DNA from 3 places in the Streptomyces sp. NPDC028331 genome. Region 3 is predicted to be linked to each of the others. Evidence: riboswitches for the same ligand, from Rfam matches in the RefSeq annotation. Region 3 holds a riboswitch; each other region holds the start of a gene.
What was found. Region 3 has a riboswitch for S-adenosylmethionine ahead of ACZ4SW_RS36040 (putative leader peptide). Riboswitches for the same ligand answer to the same signal wherever they lie in the genome.

Region 1 (5,821 bases), on a different contig from region 3:
GCGCCGCCCCACATTCCCCGTCGGGCGGGACGCCCGCGTGATCCCGGACACGCCCGAGGGCGGCACCCCCTGCCACAGACAGGGAGTGCCGCCCTCGTACGGAAGGACTGGTACCGATCCTCGGAAGGATCAGAAGTCCATGTCACCACCCGGCATGCCGCCACCGGCGGGCGCGGCGGCCTTCTCCGGCTTGTCGGCGATGACGGCCTCGGTGGTGAGGAACAGCGCGGCGATGGAGGCGGCGTTCTGCAGCGCGGAACGGGTCACCTTCGCCGGGTCGATGATGCCCTCGGCGATCATGTCCACGTACTCACCGGTCGCGGCGTTCAGGCCGTGGCCCGGGGTGAGGTTGCGGACCTTCTCCACCACGACGCCGCCCTCGAGGCCGGCGTTGACGGCGATCTGGGTCAGCGGGGCGGTCAGGGCCTTGCGGACGATCTCGGCGCCGACGGCCTCGTCGCCCTCGAGGTCCAGCTTCTCGAAGGAGTTCTGCGCCGCCTGGACCAGGGCCACGCCACCACCGGCGACGATGCCCTCCTCGACGGCCGCCTTCGCGTTGCGGACCGCGTCCTCGATGCGGTGCTTGCGCTCCTTGAGCTCCACCTCGGTGGCGGCACCGGCCTTGATGACGGCCACGCCGCCGGCCAGCTTCGCCAGGCGCTCCTGCAGCTTCTCGCGGTCGTAGTCGGAGTCGCTGTTCTCGATCTCGGCGCGGATCTGGTTGACGCGGCCGGAGACCTGGTCGGCGGAGCCGGCACCGTCGACGATGGTGGTCTCGTCCTTGGTGATGACGACCTTGCGGGCGCGGCCCAGGAGGTCCAGGGTCGCGTTCTCCAGCTTGAGGCCGACCTCCTCGGAGATGACCTCGCCGCCCGTGAGGATGGCGATGTCGCCGAGCATGGCCTTGCGGCGGTCGCCGAAGCCCGGGGCCTTGACGGCGACGGACTTGAAGGTGCCGCGGATCTTGTTGACGACCAGGGTCGACAGGGCCTCGCCCTCGACGTCCTCGGCGATGATCAGCAGCGGCTTGCCCGACTGCATGACCTTCTCCAGCAGCGGGAGCAGGTCCTTGACCGAGGAGATCTTGGAGTTGGCGATCAGGATGTACGGGTCGTCGAGGACGGCCTCCATACGCTCCATGTCGGTGGCGAAGTACGCCGAGATGTAGCCCTTGTCGAAGCGCATACCCTCGGTGAGCTCGAGCTCCAGACCGAAGGTCTGCGACTCCTCGACGGTGATGACGCCTTCCTTGCCGACCTTGTCCATGGCCTCGGCGATCAGCTCGCCGATCTGGGTGTCGGCGGCGGAGATGGAGGCCGTGGAGGCGATCTGCTCCTTGGTCTCGACGTCCTTGGCCTGCTCGAGCAGCGAGGCGGAGACGGCCTCGACGGCCTTCTCGATACCGCGCTTCAGGGCCATCGGGTTGGCACCGGCGGCCACGTTGCGCAGGCCCTCGCGGACCAGCGCCTGGGCGAGCACGGTCGCCGTGGTCGTACCGTCACCGGCGACGTCGTCCGTCTTCTTGGCGACTTCCTTGACCAGCTCGGCGCCGATCTTCTCGTACGGGTCCTCGAGCTCGATCTCCTTGGCGATGGAGACACCGTCGTTGGTGATCGTGGGGGCGCCCCACTTCTTCTCGAGGACGACGTTGCGGCCCTTGGGGCCGAGGGTCACCTTGACGGCGTCCGCGAGCTGGTTCATGCCGCGCTCGAGGCCGCGCCGCGCCTCCTCGTCGAACGCGATGATCTTGGCCATGTGAAGTGGTCCCTCCAGGACTGGGGGTGATTACTTCGGACCGCGCCCGCGCCCGCGACGGACGGCCCCGGCCGGAGGTTCCTTGCCCCACCCGGCCCGCGGCCTCACCGACCCGGTCCATCTGTTGTCACTCTCACCTTCAGAGTGCTAACGCCAATGATTAGCACTCGCCCCTGCCGAGTGCAAGCCGCTCCGGGGTATCGGAGGGTGAACTCGGGAGCATGATCCGCAGGTGGACGCCGCTGCGCGCCCCCTGGAGGAGCCGTGGCCGGACACGGCCGAGGGCCCGCACCCCGGACACGACCGAGGGGCCCGTACCCCGGACGGGATACGAGCCCCTCGACACGTCGAACAGTTCAGTCGTCGGCGCGTTGTATCAGGCGGTCACGCGGACCATGTCCGCCTGCGGGCCCTTCTGACCCTGCGAGATCTCGAACTCGACCCGCTGGCCCTCTTCCAGGGTGCGGTAGCCGTCCATCTGGATCGCGCTGTAGTGGACGAAGACGTCCGCACCACCGTCGACCGCGATGAAGCCGTACCCCTTCTCCGCGTTGAACCACTTGACGGTGCCCTGAGCCATGCCTAACTCCCCTATTACTGGCCCTTGCACAGATCCACACTTCGCGGATCCGGGTCAGACCTCACCCCCCAACGGTTGGGGGCGTGCGCCGGAACGCGTCGACCGCGGCTGAATGTATCTGTCCAACTGCCGTCTGCAACAGGTCAATCGGACGAGAATTCGGGGCACGACCGGTCGGGAATGTACGGAGAATTCACCTGAATGCAGGGCAAGTCGGGCCCGGCAAAAGGAATGAATGGCTCAAAAGCCCTGCACACTTTGGCTACTTCTCATCGGGCGTGCGGCAGGTGATCGCGGTTCCGGAAGGGGAGTCCGGGAGCGCGTTCCCCAACTCTACCCCGTTCAACCATGCAGAATTGCCCCCTCCGTTTCTCTCACGGAGAGGGCAATTCGATGAACAGTGAGTGACGTGCGTTACCGACGGTAAGGTACGTGCCTCCGAAGGACCGTCAGCCGCCCGCCACCGCGGGGATGATGGAGACGCCCGCGCCGTCCGGGGTGGCGGTCTGAAGGCCCTGCTCGAAGCGGACGTCGTCGTCGTTCACGTAGACGTTGACGAAGCGGCGCAGCTTGCCCTGGTCGTCCAGGACCCGGGCGGCGATGCCGGTGTGGTTCTTCTCCAGGTCCTCGATGACCTCGGCGAGGGTCGCGCCCTCGGCGGTGACCTCGGCCTGGCCGCCGGTGTAGGTGCGCAGGATGGTGGGGATGCGGACGGTGACGCTCATCGGGGGATGACCTCCGGTCGGGGTACGGCTGGTGGGTTGTGGCGGGCGGAGGTCAGACGAGACCGGCCTCGCGGAAGGACTCGAGGGTAGGACGGATCGTCGCGGTCAGCCCCGTGTCGGCCACCGCGTCCAGCGTCTTCAGGCCGTCCCCGGTGTTGAGGACGACCGTCGTCTTCGCCGGGTCGAGGACGCCGTTCTCGATCAGCTTGCGCGTGACGCCCACCGTCACGCCGCCCGCCGTCTCGGCGAAGATGCCCTCGGTCCGCGCCAGCAGCTTGATGGCGTCGACGATCTGCTCGTCCGTCACGTCCTCCACGGCGCCGCCCGTACGGCGGGCGATGTCCAGGACGTAGGGGCCGTCGGCGGGGTTGCCGATCGCCAGCGACTTGGCGATGGTGTCCGGCTTCTGCGGCCGGACGACGTCGTGGCCCGCCTTGTACGCCGTCGACACCGGCGAGCAGCCCTCGGCCTGGGCGCCGAAGATCTTGTACGGCTTGTCCTCGACGAGCCCGAGCTTGATCAGCTCCTGCAGCCCCTTGTCGATCTTCGTGAGCTGCGAGCCCGAGGCGATCGGCACCACGATCTGGTCCGGCAGCTCCCAGCCGAGCTGCTCCGCGATCTCGTACGCCAGGGTCTTGGAGCCCTCCGCGTAGTACGGCCGCAGGTTGACGTTGACGAAGCCCCAGCCCTCGCCGGCCGGGTCGCCGATCAGCTCGGAGCAGAAGCGGTTCACGTCGTCGTAGTTGCCCTCGATGCCGACCAGCTCGCCGCCGTAGATCGCGGCCATGACGACCTTGCCCTGCTCCAGGTCGTGCGGGATGAACACGCAGGAGCGGAAGCCGGCCCGGGCCGCCGCGGCGCCGACCGCGCCCGCGAGGTTGCCGGTGGAGGAGCACGACAGGGTGGTGAACCCGAAGACGCGCGCCGCCTCCAGCGCCTGGGCGACCACGCGGTCCTTGAAGGAGTGCGTCGGGTTACCGGAGTCGTCCTTCACATACAACCCGCCGGTGACGCCCAGCTCGCGCGCCAGGTTGTCGGCCTTGACGAGCTTGGTCCAGCCCGGGTTGAGGTTCGGCTTGTCGGCGACGTCGGCCGGGACCGGCAGCAGCGGCGCGTAGCGCCAGATGTTCGCGGGGCCCGCCTCGATCCGCTTCCGCAGCTCCTCGGTGTCGTAGCCCGAGAAGTCGTAGGCGACCTCCAGCGGGCCGAAACACTCCTCGCACGCGAAGACCGGGCCGAGCGGCACCCGGTGTCCGCACTCGCGGCAGGACAGGGCCGCGGCGGGGCCGAGGTTCACGGAGTCGGTGGTGCTTGCAACTGTCTGCACAGCCATGTCAGGCGAGGCCCTTTCTCCTCATCTTCCCCACGACGCATCTCGCCGTGAGACGGAATTGGCACCTTCCCTAGCCGGGAGCCTCGCGAAGACGATCGACAGCGATCTACGAGAGCCGACTGGAGGGTTGCCGGGGCTTCATCGGGCCGTGTCCCTCTGCCCCTCTGGATGAGCTGTATGTGGTTGTCTCGCCGGCGCGGGCGGGGCGGACCCCGACATGCGATGGTCACCGGCGTTGTTCAAGACTGTAACCGACGGCCGGGAGAGTTGAGATAGTCGTCCGAACCGCGAGATGGATCACAAGAGAGACCGTTCGACCGTCCCCGACTCACCCCCACCCCGCTATCGATGTGAGGAGCAGCAGACCGTGCTGGAAGAAGTCGAGCGCTGGCTGAGCACCCGCTCCTGGTCCGTCACCGACCGCCCGCTCCACCAGATCATGGCCGCCAAACGGGCCTCGGGCTCCTCGGTCAGCGTCGTGCTGCCCGCGCTCAACGAGGAGGAGACGGTCGGCGAGATCGTCTCCGTCATCCGGCACGACCTCGTGCGACGGGTTCCACTGGTCGACGAGATCGTCGTCGTCGACTCCGGCTCCACCGACCGCACGTCCCAGGTCGCCGCCGCGGCCGGCGCGAGAGTGGTGCACCGCGACACGATCCTGCCGCGCATACCGGCCGTGCCCGGCAAGGGCGAGGTGCTGTGGCGCTCCCTGTTCGTCACCGGAGGCGACATCGTCTGCTTCGTCGACGCGGACCTGAAGGAGTTCTCGTCCGACTTCGTGACCGGGATCGTGGGCCCGCTGCTCACCGACCCGGGCGTGGACCTGGTGAAGGCGATGTACGACCGGCCGCTCGGCGGTGCCGAGGGTGACCCGGCTGATGAGGAGAAGCGCGCCGAAGGTGCTCCGCACGAGGACGGTGGCGGGCGACGGACGGGCCAGGGCGGCCGGGTCACGGAAATGATGGCGCGCCCGCTGCTCAACATGCACTGGCCGCAGCTCGCCGGTTTCGTCCAGCCGCTCGGCGGCGAGTACGCGGCCCGCCGCTCCCTGCTGGAACGGCTGCCGTTCCCGGTCGGATACGGCGTCGAGCTGGGCATGCTGGTGGACGCGCTGCACCTGGTGGGGCTGGACGCGCTGGCCCAGGTCGACGTCGGTGTGCGCAAGCACCGCCACCAGGACAGCCAGGCGCTCGGCCGCATGGCCGCCGCGATCTACCGCACGGCCCAGCTCCGGCTGGCCCGCGGCCATCTGATCCGCCCGTCCCTCACCCAGTTCGAACGGGGGGAGGACGGCTTCGAGCCGCGTACGTACTCGGTGGACACGGAGGAGAGGCCGCCGATGGCGGAGATCGCGGAGTACATGGAGCGGAAGGTGGCCTGAACCGTGCGCGGCCGGACGCCCGGACGTGGCGGACACGACTCCGCATA
Region 2 (5,821 bases), on a different contig from region 3:
GGAGATCGCCAAGGCGGCGCTGATGATCGTCCGGCTGCAGCCGGAGAACATCAAGGACAAGAAGGAACTCGAGTGGTCCCACGAGGGCATCGTGGCCTACTCGAAGATCTGCACCCACGTGGGTTGTCCGATCTCCCTGTACGAGCAGCAGACGCACCACGTCCTCTGCCCGTGCCACCAGTCCACCTTCGACCTCTCCGACGGTGCCCGGGTCATCTTCGGCCCGGCCGGTCACGCCCTGCCGCAGCTGCGCATCGGCGTCAACGCGGACGGTTACCTCGAGGCGCTCGGCGACTTCGAGGAGCCCGTCGGTCCTGCTTTCTGGGAGCGCGGATGAGCACTACACCGAGCAACGGGTCCGCATCGCGCGGACGGGCACCGGCCGGCGAGCGCGTCGCCGACTGGGCCGACGGACGCCTGGGCATCTACACCCTGGCCAAGTCCAACATGCGGAAGATCTTCCCCGACCACTGGTCGTTCATGTTGGGCGAGGTCTGCCTCTACAGCTTCCTCATCATCATCCTCACGGGTGTGTACCTGACCCTGTTCTTCCACCCGTCGATGAACGAGGTGGTGTACCACGGCAGTTACGTGCCGCTGCAGGGTCAGCTGATGAGCGAGGCGTTCAACTCGACGCTGCACATCAGCTTCGACGTCCGCGGTGGTCTGCTGGTCCGTCAGATCCACCACTGGGCGGCGCTGATCTTCCTCGCCGGCATGTTCGTGCACATGATGCGCGTGTTCTTCACCGGCGCGTTCCGCAAGCCGCGTGAGATCAACTGGGTGTTCGGCTTCCTGCTGTTCGTCCTCGGCATGTTCACCGGCTTCACCGGTTACTCGCTCCCGGACGACCTGCTCTCCGGCACCGGTGTCCGCTTCATGGAGGGCGCGATCCTGTCCGTGCCGATCGTCGGCACGTACCTGTCGTTCTTCCTCTTCGGCGGCCAGTTCCCGGGCGGCGACTTCGTGGCCCGGTTCTACTCGATCCACATCCTGCTGCTGCCGGGCATCATGCTCGGCCTGGTGGTGGGCCACCTGATCCTGGTCATCTACCACAAGCACACGCAGTTCGCGGGCCCCGGCAAGACGAACAACAACGTCGTCGGCATGCCGCTGCTGCCGGTGTACATGGCCAAGGCCGGAGGCTTCTTCTTCCTGGTCTTCGGCGTCATCGCGGCCATCGCGGCGATCGCCACCATCAACCCGATCTGGGCCATCGGCCCCTACCGTCCGGACCAGGTGTCCACGGGCGCCCAGCCCGACTGGTACATGGGCTTCTCCGAGGGCCTGATCCGTACCATGCCAGGCTGGGAGATCAACGTCGCGGGCCACACGCTCGTCCTGGGCGTCTTCATCCCGCTGGTGATCTTCCCGCTGGTCCTGGTCGCGATCGCGGTCTACCCGTTCATCGAGTCCTGGGTCACCGGCGACAAGCGCGAGCACCACATCCTGGACCGCCCGCGCAACGCGCCGACGCGCACCGCGTTCGGTGCCGCCTGGATCTCGTGGTACTTCGTGCTGCTGGTCGGCGGTGGCAACGACCTGTGGGCCACGCACTTCCACCTGTCGATCAACGCGATCACCTGGTTCGTCCGCGTCGCGTTCTTCGTGGTGCCGGTGCTCGTCTTCATCGCCACCAAGCGGATCTGCCTCGGCCTCCAGCGCCGCGACCGCGACAAGGTGCTGCACGGCCGCGAGTCGGGCATCATCAAGCGGCTGCCGCACGGTGAGTTCATCGAGGTCCACGAGCCGCTCAGCCAGGAGCAGCTGCACACGCTCACCGCGCACGAGCAGTACAAGCCGCTCGAGATCGGCCCCACGGTCGACGAGAACGGCGTCGAGCGGAAGATCAAGGGCTCGCAGAAGCTCCGCGCCAAGCTGAGCAACGCCTACTACGGGGAGGACAACCAGATCCCCAAGCCCACGGTCGAGGAGTACAAGGAGATCACGAGCGGCCACGGCCACCACTGATCGCTGCACGCCACGCCGCGGTCGAAGGGCCCCGTCCGGTGTTCGGACGGGGCCCTTCGCCGTGCTCCGGGCTGGATAGGGTGGACTCGTTCGAGACTCGCGTCCCGTAGTCCGGGACACCGACCCAGGAGCGGCTTATGAGCGCTGTGCATCCCGCTGGAGGCGACACCGCGGCGGGCCGTTCCTGGCCCCAGGTGCTGAACGGCCTGCTCGACGGACGCGACCAGAGCGCGGACGACACGGCCTGGGCGATGGACCGCATCATGCGCGGCGAGGCGACGGACGCGCAGATCGCCGGGTTCGTGGTGGCGCTGCGGGCCAAGGGCGAGACCGTCGAGGAGATCACCGGCGTCGTCCGGGCGATGTACGAGCACGCCAACGTGATCGAGGTGTCGGGCCGCACGGTCGACATCGTCGGCACGGGCGGCGACGGCGCGAAGACGGTGAACATCTCCACGATGTCGGCGCTGGTGGTGGCCGGCGCCGGCGCGAAGGTCGTCAAGCACGGCAACCGCGCGGCCTCGTCGGCGTCGGGCGCGTCGGACGTCCTGGAGAAGCTGGGCGTCAACCTCGACCTGACGCCCCAGCGCGTGGCGCAGGTCGCGGAGGAGGCGGGCATCACCTTCTGTTTCGCGGTGAAGTTCCACCCCGCGCTGCGCCATGTCGCCGCCGCGCGCGGTCAGCTCGGGATCCGGACGGTCTTCAACGCCCTCGGCCCGCTGACCAACCCGGCCAAGGTGAAGGCCCAGGCGGTGGGCGTCGCGGACCCGCGCCTGGCCCCCATGATCGCCGGCGTGCTCGCCGAGCGCGGCAACTCCTCCCTGGTGTTCCGCGGCGACGACGGACTCGACGAGCTGACGACGACGGCCACCTCCCGCGTCTGGATCGTCCGCGACGGCAAGGTCACCGAGGAGACCTTCGACCCGCGGGACGTCGGTGTCGAGCTGGTACCGGTTCAGGCTCTGCGCGGCGGCGATCCGTCCCACAACGCCGAGGTCGCCCGCCGTCTCCTCGACGGCGAGAGGGGCCCGGTCCGGGACGCGGTCCTGCTGAACTCGGCGGCGGCGCTGGTGGCGCTCGACCCGGGGGACGGTCCGCTGGCGGAGCAGATCCGTGCCGGCATGGCCAGGGCCGCCGAGTCGATCGACTCGGGCGCGGCCAAGCGGGTCCTGGAGCGGTGGGTGGCCGCGAGCAACGCCTGACTCCGGGCGCCCGCGGAAAAGGCCAGGTCAGGCTGGCGGGAGTACAGTGAGATACGTGGCAGCTCCCCCGCGGGCGCAAGGAGGCCGGGCATGATCCATTCCGCCGATATCCGCGAGTGGCGCAACCGGGACGTGGTCGACGCCAAGGGCCGCAAAATCGGTTCCCTGGAGGCGGTCTACGTCGACACCACCACCGACACACCGGCCATGGCCACCGTCCGCACCGGTATGCCGACCCGGCACAGGCTCGTCTTCGTCCCCCTCGACGAGGCGACCGTGGGACCCGGGTACGTACAGGTGGCGCACTCCAAGGGGCGGGTGCGCAAGGCGCCGTCCATCGGCGTGGACGACGTCCTGCCGGTCGAGCGGGAAGAAGAGATCTTCAAACACTACGACAGGGCCTATGAGCCCGGTGCCGACCGCGGACGCCGCCTCGCGCGCCGCTGACCTGCCGGGCCTGAGGAAGTGGTCACCATGGCGTTCGTGCTGTTCCTGATCCTCGCAGCGGTCGTCCTGGGCATCATCGGCGCGGTGGCGAAGGGGCTGTTCTACCTCCTGATCATCGGCGTGGTGGTCTTCCTGGCCAGCCTCGTCCTGACCGGCATGCGCTGGGGACGGCGCTCGCGCCACCACCTGCTCCGCTGACACACCGGGACGGGATTCCCCCGGGGATCCCGTCCCGGTATCCGGACGGAAGTTGCGGGCGGGTGATCGCCTGTCGTAATTTCCTGACCAGGTCATGAGCGACAGCCATTCGGCCCCGGCCGGCTGTCCGGCAACCCTCCGTCCGTGGCGGGGTGCCCCGGGTGAAGACCAGGCCGCAGGCAGCGAGGTCTGCGGCAAGCGCGGACCCCTCGCACACCGTGGACGGTGTGGGGCCAGGGGTCCTGGTCGTTCGAGGGAGCCTTCCGTGAGCAAGCGAATGCGCTAGGGCCGCAGAGCCCCGCCTCCGCATCCCCTTTTTCTCTTCACCTTCCCGTGCCGTCGACACCCTGCGCCCGCACGCGCGTCCGGCACCGGTGAGTCTCGCCTGCCCTACGGGAGTACCCCCATGTCCGTCTCCACCTTTGCCGCCGACCAGTCCGTCTGTGCCCCGCTGCCCGTCCTGGGCCGTGATGTCACCGTCCCGCTCGTCACCGGCGGCGACGTCACCTACGCCGCGCTCGACTACGCGGCCAGCGCCCCCGCCCTGCAGCGGGTCTGGGACGACGTGGCGGCGTACGCGCCGTACTACGGCAGCGTCCACCGCGGCGCCGGCTACCTCTCCCAGCTCTCCACCGACCTCTTCGAGAACGCCCGCCGCACCGTCGCCGAGTTCCTCGACTGCCGCGACAGCGACCAGGTGGTCTTCACCCGGTCCACCACCGACTCGCTCAACCTGCTCGCCGCCGCCCTCCCGGCCGACTGCCAGGTGTTCGTCTTCGAAACCGAGCACCACGCCTCCCTGCTGCCCTGGCGGGACGCCCGCGTCAGCTACCTCGACGCCCCGGGCAGCCCCCGGCAGGCCGTCGAGACCCTGGAGCGCGCGCTGGCCGACCGCGACCCCTACGGCCCGGCCCTGGTCTGCGTCACCGGCGCCTCCAACGTCACCGGCGAACTGTGGCCGGTGCGCGAACTGGCGGCGGCCGCCCACGCGCACGGCGCCCGCATCGTCCTGGACGCCGCCCAGCTCGCCCCGCACCACCCGGTGTCCGTCAAGGACCTCGACGTGGACTGGGTCGCCTTCTCCGGCCACAAGCTCTACGCGCCCTTCGGCTCCGGCGTACTGGCCGGCCGCGCCGACTGGCTGCGCCAGGCCGAGCCGTACCTCGCGGGCGGCGGCGCCAGCCGCAAGGTCACGCGCCGGACGGACGGGGGAGTGGACGTGGAGTGGCACGACACGGCCGCCCGCCACGAGGCGGGCTCCCCGAACGTGATCGGCGCCTACGCCATCGCGTCGGCCTGCAAGGCGCTCACCGAGGCCGGCTTCGACACCCTGGTCGCCCGCGAGCAGCACCTGATCCGCAAGGTGACGGCGGGCCTCGCCGAGATCCCCGAGGTCAGGGTCCTCTCCCTGTTCGGCGACGACGCCCCCCGCGTCGGCGTGATCTCCTTCGTCGTCGACGGCTGGAACAGCTCGCACTTCGCCGCCGCGCTCTCCGCCGAGTACGGCATCGGCGTCCGCGACGGCCTGTTCTGCGCCCACCCCCTGGTCCGCACCCTGCTCGGCAGCGACCCCCAGACCCAGGGCGAATGCGGCGCTCCCGAGGCCGCGCCCGGCGAGAAGTCCCTCAACGCCATCCGGGTCAGCTTCGGCGCGGGCACCCCCGACGAGCACGTGGAGCGCTTCGTCACCGCCGTGCGGGAGCTGGTGAGCGACGGCGCGAAGTGGCGGTACCGCACGGAGAACGGCCGCTGCGTTCCGGCGGTCTGAGGCTGTCGCAGGGCCGGTGAGGCGGCGTTCAGCGGGTCAGGAGTCCAGCCCGATCGCGAACGCCGCCTCCAGGTCGTGCTGGGAGTACGTACGGAACGCCACATGGGTGTCCGTCGCCTCCACACCCGGGATCTTGCTGATCCGACCGGGGATGACGTCCGCCAGCTCCTCGTGCTCCCGCACCCGCACCATGGCGATCAGGTCGTAGGTCCCCGTGACGGAGAAGACCTCGCTG
Region 3 (5,821 bases):
CCGTCGCCGACAGCCGCACAGGATCCGCTGAGTCGAGGCGCGAGAAGGCACTCGGGCGTCCCAGCGGTGAGACGCCCCTCCGCCATGTGCGACCTTGACATTCGCGGGGGCGGACGACGCACGTTGAAAAGGAGATTCCTGACAGCCGGAGGCTTTGATGTACGTACTGGGCGCGGCACCGCGCGGTGCGTACACCGCTGCACGGCTCATCACCCGGCGGCATGTCGACTACCCCCGTACCTCCGCCGCCGTCTGTCCTTCCGTACACGCCTGACCCTGCCGGCCGTTCCGCCGGCTGTCTCGTCGTGGCCCTGTGGCCGCGCGTCCTCGTGTTTCCCGGAAGGAACCCCATTGACCGGCCCCGCCCTGCACCTCGCCGTCGAGATCGACGGCGACGGCGCCCACCCCGCGGCCTGGCGCCGCGCTGCCCACTCACCCGATCAGGCCGAAGGAGGATCCGGTCGTCACCGAGAACGACGGCTCTTTCGGCGCACGCCCGGCGCATCGCCGATCCGCGCGCCGTCGTGGCCGAGTGGCGGGCGAAGGCGGAGGCGCGCGGCTGGTCGCTGTGCGAGACCGTCATCGCGCTGGGTCCGCAGCGCGGGCACGTCGGCACTCCGTCCAGTCTTGCCGACAAGTTCGCCCACTTCGTGCGGCACGGTGCGCTCGACGGCTTCGACATCACGCCGTACCTCATCCCCGACGGCCTCGACGACATCGTCGACCTGCTCGTCCCGGAACTGCAGGAACGCGGGATCTACCGCACCGAGTACACCGGCACCACCCTGCGCGAGCACCTCGGCCTGCGCGAACCTCTCACGCACCGGCCCGCGCGGGACCGGCTGCAGGCGAGCTGAACACCGGGGCGGCCCCCTTCCACTGAGTATGAAGGCTGAGGACGGAGGACACATGACTGACAAGAAGCTGTCACACAGGGACCGGAATGCGGGTCCGCCCGGTGCCCGTTCTGACTGACATGACTGTTGGAGTAGCGCTCAACGCGTCCGACGCGCCGAACCAGGTCGACGCCACCGTGCAACCGGCCCAGGAGGCCGCAGGGTTTGGTGTCACGTCGGCCGCGGGTTCCTCGCGATCACCGGCCTGCACTGGCTCGACGACCGGCCCCAGCGCTACCCGGACGCACCCGGTGCGTGGCGCACCGGCCCCGACGGGGTCGTCGTAGACCTCGACGACGGCGAGGAACTGCTCGTCGACGGAACGCCGGTGCACGGTGAACACCGCTTCGGCTTGCTTCCCGAACGCGGTGGCGTCAACGCCGTCTGGGGGGACGCCGTCATCGAGGTCGCCCGGCGCGGCGGGCACGACATCGTGCGCCCGCGGCACCCGGACGCGCCGCTGCGCACGGCCTTCACCGGAACGCCCGCCTACGCCCCCGGCCCGCGTTGGGCGGTGACGGGCCGCTACAACCCTTTCGACACGCCACGACCGACCACCGTGGGCGCCGCGGTCGAAGGCCTTGAGCAGGTCTACGACGCTCCGGGCCGGGTCGAGTTCGAACTGGACGGGCGCCGGCTGTCACTCACCGCGTTCCCGGGACACGGCCCGGGTCGGCTGATGGTGCTGTTCACCGACGCGACCTCCGGGGTCACCACCTACGCCGCCAACCGCTCCCTGTCCCTGGAGCCACCCGCCGCCGACGGCACGGTCGTCCTGGACTTCAATCGCGCCGCGAACCTGCCGTGCGCCTACACGGATCTCGCCACCTGCCCGCTGGCCCCGGCCGAGAACCGGCTGCCGGTGGCGATCGAGGCCGGCCAGAAGATCCCCCGGGAACGCGGCGGCTCCTGAGCCGGACACACTTCCGCCCCCGAACTGCCCTGACAGGGCGTTCTATTGCGCCATTGACGTACGACAAGACCGCTCCGTACGATCACGAACGGCATTGAGTGTCAGCATCAAGCCCTGGCTCGCTGACCGGCAACCCTCCCGCGCGGTGGGGTGCTCCAGGTGAAAGCCCGGCGGGATCACCGACGATCTCCGCAAGCGCGTGGCCCCGTGACCGGGCCGGACATGTGGAGGACAGCTATGCGGCACGGTGGTGACCTCAGCGCCCGCTTCGCCGGCGCCACCGTGTTCTCCCGGCTCTCGCGTCGGCGCCACATCGACCTCAAGCGCTCGACCAGCTGTCTCTGTCCGGCCTGACGGGCCTTTTCGCCGCTGGTCGCAGTCCGACAGCAGTCCTCGCCGCGTCCGTCTGCGCCTGATCCCCGATTTCCCCAGATCCCCGTCTGCACAGCGTTCCCCCGGCGTCGGCATCGCACCGACCGGGGCCGCACGCCCACGCACGGCCGTGTCCCGTACCACCACCGTGCCTGGTGACACGAGTAGGAGAAGCCCTCCGTGATTGCACTTCCCCCTGTCAGAATCTCTCGGTGGGCGGCACTGACCGCCCTTGTGACCACCAGCGCTCTGCTCACCGCCTGCGGATCGGGCGGCGGCGAAGCGGGCAGCGGCACCGGGCAGCCCAAGTCCGGCGGCACCCTGACCTTCGCGGTAGGTTCGGACTCCGGCTGCGTGGATCCACAGCAGGTCGCCAGCAACGAGACCATCTACTCGGTGCGCCAGATCGTGGACTCCTTGACGGACCAGGACCCGAAGACCGGCAAGATCGTGCCGTGGCTGGCGAAGAGCTGGGACGTCAGCTCCGACGCCACGACGTTCACCTTCCATCTGCGCTCGGGCGTCACCTTCAGCGACGGCTCGAAGCTGACCGCGCAGGTGGTCAAGGACAACTTCGACGCGGTGCCGAAGCTCGGCGCCCTGGGCACTCTCGCCGAGGGCTACCTGAGCGGCGTCAAGAGCACCACGGTGGTCGACCCGCTCACCGTGAAGGTGACCTTCAGCCAGCCCAACGCCCAGTTCCTGCAGGCTACTTCGACGCACTCGCTCGGCATCGAGTCCTCGGCCAGCGCGAAGAGGACCCCACAGCAGAAGTGCAGTGAGGGCGTGATCGGTTCCGGGCCCTTCGTGCTGAAGCAGTACGTGCAGAACCAGTCGCTCACCCTCGCCAAGCGCACCGGATACGCCTGGGGTTCCTCGCTGTGGACCAAAAAGGGCGAGGCGTACCTGGACAAGCTGGTGTTCAAGGTCGTACCGGAGGCGGGTGTACGGGCGGGCAGTCTCCAGTCCGGTCAGGTGGACGCGATCAGCAGCGTCGGCAAGGCCAACGAGGCAGCGCTCAAGGGCGGTCAGGTCACCCTCCAGCGTCGGGCCAACCCCGGCGTCGTGTTCGGTCTGGGCCTCAACAACTCACGGCCTGTTCTCAAGGACGCCAAGGTGCGCCAGGCAATCCTCTACGCCATCGACCGGCAGCAGATCGCCGACACCGTGTTCCCGACCGGCACCCAGCCGGCGACCAGCGTCCTCGCGCACACCACGCCCGACTACGCCGCCCTCGCCTCCGGTCTGACCTTCGACGCGGCCAAGGCCAAGTCCCTTCTTAATGCGGCGGGTTGGAAGACCGGAAGCGACGGCATCCGCACCAAGGACGGCAAGAAGCTGAGCCTGACCATCAAGTGGTTCCCCAACGCGGCCACCAACCAGCCCGCTCTGGAGCTGATCCAGCAGCAGCTCAAGGCCGTCGGTGTCGACGTGGCCCTCAAGCAGCTCCAGGTCACGCAGTTCGCCCCGACACTCCAGTCGGGTGACTTCGACGCGGTATGGGGGAACGTGACCCGTGCCGACCCCGACATCCTGCGCAGCTCCTTCTCCACCAAACTGGCCAACTTCTACCACCTGCCCCCGAGCTCCCTCGACACGGCGCTGTCCGAGCAGGCCGCGACCATCAACACGGCCGAGCGCAAACAACTCGTCACCCAGGCACAGCAGTTGATCGTGCAGAACGCCTACTACGTGCCGGTCGTGGAGCTCCAGACCCAGCTGGGGGTGTCGAAGAAGGTGCACGCCCTGAACTTCGACGCCTCCAGCCGGCTCCAGCTGCACGACACCTGGATCGGCTAGCCCATGCGCCGCTATGTGATCAAACGGCTCGCGCAGGCGGTCGGCGTGCTGTGGGCGGCCTACACGGTCTCGTTCCTGGTGCTGGACTACCTGCCGGGCGACCCGGTCACGGCGATGGCCAGTGCCGGGATGGACTCGGGGCAGGTCGACCCGAAGCAGATCGCCGCCCTGCGGCACGAGTACGGCTTCGACAAGCCGGTGCCGGTGCAATACGCCGAGTACCTGGGGCGGGCGGTGCGCGGGGACTTCGGCGACTCGGTGTCCACCGGTCGTCCGGTCACCTCGACGCTGGCCGACGCGCTGCCGCAGACCCTGCAGTTGACTGGGGCGGCCCTGCTGCTCGCGGTGTTCCTCGGCGGCGGTCTGGCGGTGCTGGCGACCTACACCGCTCGGCGCTGGCTGCGGCAGCTGCTGCTGTCGCTGCCGCCGCTGGGGGTGTCCGTCCCGACGTTCTGGGTGGGGCTGCTGCTCGTCGAGACGTTCTCCTTCCGGCTGCGCTGGTTCCCCGCATTCGGCAACGACGGCCTGATGGGGCTGGTGCTGCCGGCCCTGACACTGGCGGTGCCGACCGGCGCGCAGATCGCCCAGGTGCTCGCCAAGAGCCTGCTCACCGCACTGGACCAGGCGTACGTGGAGACCGCGCGGGCCAAGGGCGCCGACCGGTGGCGAGTCCATCTGCGGCACGCCCTGCGCAACGCGTGCCTGCCGGCGCTGACGGTCGTCGGCCTGCTGGTGGGGCAGCTGATCGCCGGTTCGGTGGTCGTCGAGACGGTGTTCTCCCGCGACGGCCTCGGCCGCGTGACCGCAGCGGCGGTCACGGCCCAGGACATCCCACTGGTCCAAGGGGTGGTGGTGTTCGGGGCGCTGATCTTCGTGACGACAAACCTCGTCATCGACCTGGTCTATCCGCTCCTGGACCCACGGATCGTGGTGGCCTCAGACAGAAGGGCGAGCTTCGCATGAGCCAGAGCTTTGTCGACGACCCGGCTGAGGCGGCGCTGGGACTGGCCCTCCCGGTCGAGGCGGGGACCGAGCCTGATCCCGGGCGCCGCGTGGAGGTACGGCGGCTGCTGCGGTTCCTGATTCGCCGCCCGGGTCTGGTGCTGTCGGTCGTCGTTCTCGTGCTGGTGGTGCTGGCCTCGTTCTGGCCCGGCCTGTTCACCTCGCAGGATCCGCTGAAGGGCGTGCCGTCGCAGAACTTCCGCGGCCCGAGCGGCAGTCACTGGTTCGGCACCGACGAGTTGGGCCGCGATGTGTTCTCGCGGGTCGCCCATGGCGCCCAGCTGTCCCTCAAGGCCACGCTGATCGCGGTGCTGGTGGCGTTCGTGGTCGGCGGGCTGCTCGGGGTGGTCGCCGGGTTCGTGGGCCGCTGGGTGGACGACGTGCTGATGCGCTTCGTCGACGTGCTGCTGTCCATCCCCGCGCTGTTCATGTCCCTGGCCCTGGTCACCGCGCTGGGCTACGGCACGGTGAAGGTGGCGGTCGCGGTCGGCATCGCCAGTGTGGCCGCGTTCGCCCGGGTGGCACGCGCCGAGGTCCTGCGGGTACGCCAGGCGGTGTTCGTCGAGGCCTCCCGCGCAAGCGGGGCCCGCTGGTACTCGGTCCTGGGCAGGCATGTCCTGCCCAATGCCGCGGGCCCGGTGATCGTGCTGGCGACCCTCGACTTCGGCTCCTCCATCCTGGCCGTGTCGGCCCTGAGCTTCCTCGGCTACGGCGCTCCCCCGCCGGCCCCGGAGTGGGGCACGTTGATCTCCGACGGCCGCAACTACCTCGCCAACGCCTGGTGGCTGACCGCACTGCCCGGGCTGGCGATCGCCGCGACCGTGCTGGCCACCAACCG

Region 1: it holds a riboswitch for S-adenosylmethionine, as region 3 does, so the genes downstream of both, thrC (threonine synthase) here and ACZ4SW_RS36040 (putative leader peptide) in region 3, are expected to answer to the same signal.
Region 2: it holds a riboswitch for S-adenosylmethionine, as region 3 does, so the genes downstream of both, ACZ4SW_RS06910 (aminotransferase class V-fold PLP-dependent enzyme) here and ACZ4SW_RS36040 (putative leader peptide) in region 3, are expected to answer to the same signal.

The regions. Positions count from the first base shown of each region.
Region 1 is NZ_JBVHTR010000016.1:130,627-136,447, reverse strand. It holds gene groL (chaperonin GroEL) at 130-1,755, opposite strand; gene ACZ4SW_RS23710 (cold-shock protein) at 2,132-2,335, opposite strand; gene ACZ4SW_RS23705 (MoaD/ThiS family protein) at 2,785-3,060, opposite strand; gene thrC (threonine synthase) at 3,113-4,393, opposite strand; SAM riboswitch class I at 4,412-4,568, opposite strand; gene ACZ4SW_RS23695 (glucosyl-3-phosphoglycerate synthase) at 4,761-5,774, shown strand.
Region 2 is NZ_JBVHTR010000004.1:191,936-197,756, reverse strand. It holds gene qcrA (cytochrome bc1 complex Rieske iron-sulfur subunit) at 1-337, shown strand, start outside; gene qcrB (cytochrome bc1 complex cytochrome b subunit) at 334-1,971, shown strand; gene trpD (anthranilate phosphoribosyltransferase) at 2,109-3,173, shown strand; gene ACZ4SW_RS06920 (PRC-barrel domain-containing protein) at 3,264-3,620, shown strand; gene ACZ4SW_RS06915 (hypothetical protein) at 3,648-3,818, shown strand; SAM riboswitch class IV at 3,909-4,025, shown strand; gene ACZ4SW_RS06910 (aminotransferase class V-fold PLP-dependent enzyme) at 4,225-5,586, shown strand; gene ACZ4SW_RS06905 (Lrp/AsnC family transcriptional regulator) at 5,623-5,821, opposite strand, start outside.
Region 3 is NZ_JBVHTR010000041.1:17,543-23,363, reverse strand. It holds gene ACZ4SW_RS36055 (hypothetical protein) at 525-857, shown strand; partial or broken gene ACZ4SW_RS36050 (LLM class F420-dependent oxidoreductase) at 977-1,078, shown strand; partial or broken gene ACZ4SW_RS36045 (DUF1684 domain-containing protein) at 1,081-1,809, shown strand; SAM riboswitch class IV at 1,900-2,013, shown strand; gene ACZ4SW_RS36040 (putative leader peptide) at 2,032-2,163, shown strand; gene ACZ4SW_RS36035 (ABC transporter substrate-binding protein) at 2,362-3,981, shown strand; gene ACZ4SW_RS36030 (ABC transporter permease) at 3,985-4,944, shown strand; gene ACZ4SW_RS36025 (ABC transporter permease) at 4,941-5,821, shown strand, end outside.